Linked DNA regions of Blastococcus colisei. The protein of the gene in region 1 interacts with the protein of each later gene in a pairwise test. Links are inferred from orthologs where the notes say so. Each region holds a gene or a part of one and is shown in the gene's direction. Other genes may lie near its edges.

Region 1 (3,208 bases):
CCCGGGGTCACCGCTCCGATCGTCGGCGCGCCCGGCGGCGTCCCCGTCTCGATGGCGTTGGCCGCCCGGACCGCGCCCAGCGCGTCGACCAGGCCATGGCCGAAGACGTCGTCGCGGCCGGTGGCACCGCGGTCCTCGGCCACGGCGATCAGTACCTGCTCGACCTGATCGGGAGTGAAGCCAGGGGCGGCCGCCTTCACCAGCGCTGCGACTCCGGCCACGTGCGGCGCGGCCATCGAGGTCCCGCTCATGGACGAGTAGCTGCCGGACTTGTCGGTGGAGGTGATCCCCACCCCCGGGGCGGCGACGTCGACGTAGCTGCCGTAGTTGGAGAAGAAGGCCTTCTGCTTGGCTTCGTCGACCGCGGCGACGGCGATGACGCCGACCTCGGCCGCCGGGTAGAGGGGGATCGAGTTGCCCTCGTTGCCGGCCGCGGCGATGACCGTGACTCCCTTGGACCGCGCGTAGTCGACCGCCGACCGGAAGACCCCCGACGCGTCGGGGCCGCCCAGCGACAGGTTGATCACGTCGGCGCCGTTGTCGGCGGCGTAGACGATGCCCGAGTTCGCCCAGTTGGAGAAACCCCCTCCGTCGTCGCCGAGGACCTTGACCGGCATGATCCGCACGCCCGGTGCGACGCCCTCCACCTGGCTGCCGGCATCGGCGCCGACGGTGCCGGCCACGTGTGTGCCGTGCCCGTGCCGGTCGCTGGTGTCCGATGCGCCGCCGGGCGAGTCGGTGAAGTTCTGGCCGGGCGCCAACGCGGCGGCCAGTTCGGTGTGCGGGTTGACCCCGGTGTCCAGCACGGCGACGACGACGTCGGCGAGCGGGTTGTCGACCTCGGCGAGGGCCTCGGCCGAGCGCACCATCACGTTGCCGTACTGCGGCAACGCGCCGCCGACCGCGAAGACCGGCACGGTGAGGTTCGCCGCCTCGACCGACGGCTGATCCAGGAGCAATCCGCTGGCGACGTGCGCGTCGGCCTCGGAGCCTGCGTCGAGGGTGATGATCTCCGCGCCGCCCGGCGTGACCACGAAGGCCTCGACCTGCACCCCGGCGCCCTCGGTCAGCTGCGAGAGCGACTGCTCCTCGGCGGCCGACAGCTCCGCGCGCAGGACGGACGGGACGGCCTCGACCTCGGGGTTCACCGGCGTCTCGGCGGACGCCGGGGCGGAGGCAGCCGCGAGGACGCCGACGGTGGCGACGACGGTCAGGGTCCGGCGGGCTCGGGTGGTCACGGCATCCCGATCGGCAGGCGCGGGCCGCTTCTTGACATCGTTCCCCTCGTCGGGGGGAGATGCCCGGTGCCGTGCCATCCGGCCACGTGACGGGTGGCGACCTGGTCGACGTAGGCTCCCGGCTCGTGTCCACCTCCGCGCCCGAGCGCACTCTGGTCCTGGTCAAGCCCGACGGCGTCGCCCGCGGCCTCGTGGGGGAGGTGCTGTCGCGGCTGGAAGCCAAGGGGCTGCGCCTGGTCGCCGCGGAGCTGCGGACGCTGACCCGGGAGACCGCCGAGACCCACTACGCCGAGCACAGCGAGCGGCCCTTCTTCGCCGACCTCGTCGAGTTCATCACCGGAGGCCCGCTGATGGCGCTGGTCGTCGAGGGCCCGCGCACGATCGAGGCGTTCCGCGCTCTCGCCGGCGCCACCGACCCGGTGAAGGCCGCCCCCGGCACCATCCGGGGCGACTTCGCCCTCGAGGTGCAGAACAACATCGTGCACGGCTCGGACTCGCCAGAATCCGCCGCGCGCGAGGTGAAGCTCTTCTTCCCCGACCTGGGCTGACGCCGGCGCCGTCCTACCTCACCTTGTGGGGTCCTCCCTCGCGGTCGACCGTGAGGGAGGACCCAGATCGATCAGGACACCTGATCGTCGGACGAGCGGCGGCTACCCTGGACCGGTCATGACTGGTGAGACTCTGTACCCCCGCCTCGAGCCCCTGCTGGCTCAGATCCAGAAGCCGATCCAGTACGTCGGCGGTGAACTGAACTCGCAGGTGAAGCCCTGGGAGGACGCCGACGTCCACTGGGCGCTGATGTACCCCGACGCCTACGAGGTGGGGCTGCCCAACCAGGGCCTGATGATCCTGTACGAGGTGCTCAACGAGCGCCCCGACGCCCTCGCCGAGCGCACGTACGCCGTCTGGCCCGACCTCGCCGCGCTGATGCGCGAGAACGGCGTCCCCCAGTTCACCGTCGACGGGCACCGCTCGGTCCGCGACTTCGACCTCCTCGGCGTCAGCTTCGCGACCGAGCTCGGCTACACCAACCTGCTCGAGGCGCTCGACCTGGCGGGCGTTCCCATCCACGCCGTCGACCGGGACGAGAGCCACCCCGTCGTCGTCGCCGGCGGGCACGCCGCCTTCAACCCCGAGCCGGTCGCCGACTTCGTCGACTGCGCCGTGCTGGGTGACGGCGAGCAGGTCGTCGGCGACATCACCGACGTCGTCAAGGCGTGGAAGGCGCAGGGGCGGCCCGGCGGCCGCGTCGAGCTGCTCGCCCGCCTGGCCCGCGTCGAGGGCGTCTACGTGCCGCGGTTCTACGCCGTCGCCTACGGGCCGGACGGCGCCATCGCGGGCGTGCAGCGCACGCGGGACGACGTCCCGGCGAAGGTCGGCAAGCGCACCGTCATGGACCTCGACGAGTGGCCCTACCCGAAGACGCCGATCGTCCCGCTGGCGGAATCAGTCCACGAGCGGATGAGTGTCGAGATCTTCCGCGGCTGCACCCGCGGCTGCCGCTTCTGCCAGGCCGGGATGATCACCCGCCCGGTGCGCGAGCGGACCATCACGGGCATCGGCTCCATGGTCGAGCAGGGCCTCAAGGCGACCGGCTACGAGGAGGTGGGGCTGCTGTCGCTGTCCAGCGCCGACCACTCCGAGATCGGCCAGCTGGCCAAGGAACTCGCCGACCGCTACGAGGACTCCAAGGTCAGCCTCAGCCTGCCGAGCACCCGTGTCGACGCCTTCAACGTCACCCTCGCCAACGAACTGTCCCGCAACGGACGGCGTTCCGGCCTCACCTTCGCCCCCGAGGGCGGCAGCGAGCGGATCCGGCGGGTGATCAACAAGACGGTGTCCAAGGACGACCTCGTCCGCACGGTCACCACCGCCTACGCCAACGGCTGGCGCCAGGTGAAGCTCTACTTCATGTGCGGCCTGCCCACCGAGACCGACGAGGACGTGCTGGAGATCGCCGACCTCGCCGT
Region 2 (3,019 bases), 140 kb from region 1 along the record:
CGCCGCCACCGAGCAGCTACGGGAGCTGGGGGTTCCGGCCCGCATCGCCCCGGCCGCCCGCGACCTGCTCGTGGAGCTGCGCGACGCCGTGCCGGTCGACCGGCCAGGGGCCGCCGGGGAGACGGAGCAGCCATGATCATCGACTGTCACGGGCACTACACCACCGCTCCGGCGGCGCACACCGCGTGGCGCGAGCAGCAGGTCGCCGCCTGGACAGCGGGGACGACGCCACCGGCCTACCCGGCCATCAGCGACGACGAGATCCGCGAGACCATCGAGACCAGCCAGCTGAGGCTGATGGACGAGCGCGGCATCGACGTCACCCTCTTCTCGCCGCGTGCCTCGGCGATGGCGCACCACGTCGGAGACGCCGCCGTCAGCCTGGAGTGGGCCCGGCGGTGCAACGACCTGGTCCACCGGGTCACCACGCTCTTCCCCGACCGGTTCGTCGGGGTCAGCCAGCTGCCGCAGTCCCCGGGCGCGGACGTCGGGGCGTCGATCGAGGAGCTCCGGCGCTGCGTGGAGGAGCTGGGCTTCGTCGGGTGCAATCTCAATCCCGATCCCAGCGGAGGTCACTGGACGTCGCCGCCGCTGACCGACCGGAGCTGGTACGCCTTCTACGAGGCGATGATCGAGCTGGACGTGCCCGCGATGGTCCACGTCTCCGCCTCGGCGACCCCGGTGTTCCACGCGACGGGCGCCTACTACATCAACGCCGACACGACCGCGTTCATGCAGCTGGTCCAGGGCACGCTGTTCGCGGACCTGCCCGAGCTGCGCCTGGTCATCCCGCACGGCGGGGGAGCGGTGCCCTACCACTGGGGCCGCTACCGGGGACTGGCCGACATGCTCGGCCAGCCCCCGGTGGAGTCCAACGTCATGGGCAACGTCTTCTTCGACACCTGCGTCTACCACCAGGCGGGCATCGACCTGCTGCTCGACGTGATCGACAGCCGGAACGTCCTCTTCGGCTCCGAGATGGTGGGTGCCGTCCGCGGGATCGACCCGCGCACCGGCCACCACTTCGACGACACCCGCCGGTACGTCGAGGCTGCATTCGACAACGGGGCGCTCGACGAGGAGGCGCGTGCCGCCGTCTTCGAGGGCAACGTCCGGCGGGTCTACCCGCGACTGGACGCCCTGCTGGGTGCCGGGGCCTGAGCATGGTTCCGCGCGGTCGGCGGCCTCCGGATGCGGGTTCCGCGGTGACCGGTCCCGGTGACCCCGTCGCGGCCAAGGCCGCGCTGCGGGCGCGTCTCCTCGCCCGCCGGATCGGCAGGCCGGAGGCCGAGCGCGCCGCCGCCGCCGCCGCCGTCGCCGCCGTTCTCGTCCGCAGGCTCGCCGGTGCCGGCACCGTGGCGGCCTTCGTGCCCGACCCGACCGAGCCCGGGCACGGCCGGTTGCCGGCGGCCTACGCAGAGCTCGGCGCCCGGGTGCTGCTGCCGGTCATCCCCGCCCAGGGCCGGGAACTCGGCTGGGCGGAGCACACCGGCCGGTTCGTGCCGGGGCGCTTCGGTCTGCTGCAGCCGGACGGCCCCTGGCTCGACACCACCGCGATCGGGACCGCCGACGTCGTCATCGTGCCGGCGCTGGCGGTGGACCGTGCGGGGATCCGGCTGGGCCGGGGCGGCGGTTACTACGACCGCGCCCTCCCGCACGCCCGCCCGGACGCCGTCCTCGTCGCGCTGGTCTTCGACGACGAGGTCGTCGACGAGCTGCCGGCCGAGGCGCACGACCGGCCGGTCGACGCCATCGTGACGCCGTCCGGCTGGCGGGAGCTCCCGGGGCGTTCCCCGTGAGCGCCGGCCGCACCCCCATCCGTGGCCTGCAGACGCAGGCACCGTCCACTATCCGAGGAGAAGACAATGGTGTCTCTGGACCAGCTGCCGGAGATCAGGACCGAGCTGTTCATCGCCGGTGAGGTACGCAGCGCCGACGACCACCTGCAGGTGATCGACCCCGCCGACGGCCGTTCGGTGGTGGGCTACGCGGCCGCGGCCAGCGCCAAGCAGGCCGAGGAGGCCGTCGCGGCGGCGCACCGGGCCTTCCCCGAGTGGGCGGCCCGGACCCCGCAGGAGCGGGCCGAGCTGATCACCGCCGCCCTCGCCCCGCTGGAGGCCGACCGGCCGGCGGTCGCGGAGATCCTGACCCGCGAGAACGGCAAGATCCGCATGGAGTCCTTCATCGACTCCATCGTGTTCGAGCACCGCTTCCGGCTCGCCGTCGGGCTGGCCGACCGGGTCGAGGAGTCGGTCACGCTGCCCGCCCCGCCGTACCGCACGACGGTGTCCTACCTCCCGCTGGGCGTGGTCACCGTCATCGTGCCGTTCAACTGGCCGATGGCCATCCTGGCGGCCTCCCTGCCGTACGCGCTGGTCGCCGGCAACACCGTGGTGGTGAAGCCGCCGCCGACCACGCCGCTGGCCACGACCCGCACGGTGCAGAAGGTGGCCGAGCTGCTGCCGCCCGGTGTGCTCAACGTCGTGACCGGGGCCGACGCCGAGATCGGTTCGGCGCTGATCCAGGACGACCGGGTGAAGAAGGTGTGCTTCACCGGCAGCCCCGGCGGTGGCAAGAAGATCATGGAGATGGCATCGCGGTCGCTGACCCGCGTGGCGCTGGAACTGGGCGGCAACGACCCCGCCATCGTGCTGCCCGACGCCGACCTGAGCGCAGAGGCGATGCAGAAGATGTTCGGCGGCACGTTCGACTCCACCGGGCAGATCTGCATGGCCACCAAGCGGCTGTACGTGCACCGGTCCCGGTACGACGAGGTGGTGGACGGGCTGTCGGGACTGTTGTCGGCCACCCGGCTCGGCCACGGCCTCGACGAGGGCGTCACGATGGGCCCGCTGCACCAGACGCGGCAGAAGGAGTACGTGCAGGAGCTCCTCGCCCAGGCCCGGGAGTCCGGTGCCGAGGTGCGCGAGTTCGGCGAGCCGGTCGACGGAGCCGACATCTCGGTCGGCAACTTCCTCACGCCGTCGCTGGTCCTCGACCCGGCCGACGACGCCCGGGT

What was found.
Region 2: the proteins of ndk (region 1) and FHU33_RS16050 interact in binary tests that used the Escherichia coli proteins (3 or more experiments, as listed by UniProt). The link is inferred for Blastococcus colisei from one-to-one orthologs.

What each region holds. Positions count from the first base shown.
Region 1 is NZ_VFQE01000001.1:3,508,323-3,511,530, reverse strand. What follows is about bases 181-3,074. They hold ndk (nucleoside-diphosphate kinase), read left to right. Parts: upstream 181-1,363; coding sequence 1,364-1,786; downstream 1,787-3,074. Other genes in these bases: FHU33_RS16710 (TIGR03960 family B12-binding radical SAM protein), read left to right, coding at 1,905-3,074; FHU33_RS16720 (S8 family serine peptidase), read right to left, coding at 181-1,238. Also shown: more of FHU33_RS16720, read right to left, coding at 1-180; more of FHU33_RS16710, read left to right, coding at 3,075-3,208. UniProt on the Escherichia coli protein: Major role in the synthesis of nucleoside triphosphates other than ATP. The ATP gamma phosphate is transferred to the NDP beta phosphate via a ping-pong mechanism, using a phosphorylated active-site intermediate.
Region 2 is NZ_VFQE01000001.1:3,369,382-3,372,400, reverse strand. Bases 298-3,002 are described here. They hold FHU33_RS16050 (5-formyltetrahydrofolate cyclo-ligase), read left to right. Parts: upstream 298-1,205; coding sequence 1,206-1,799; downstream 1,800-3,002. Other genes in these bases: FHU33_RS16045 (aldehyde dehydrogenase family protein), read left to right, coding at 1,866-3,002; FHU33_RS16055 (amidohydrolase family protein), read left to right, coding at 298-1,161. Outside these bases: FHU33_RS16060 (DUF1932 domain-containing protein), read left to right, coding at 1-136; more of FHU33_RS16055, read left to right, coding at 133-297; more of FHU33_RS16045, read left to right, coding at 3,003-3,019. UniProt on the Escherichia coli protein: Involved in the removal of 5-formyltetrahydrofolate.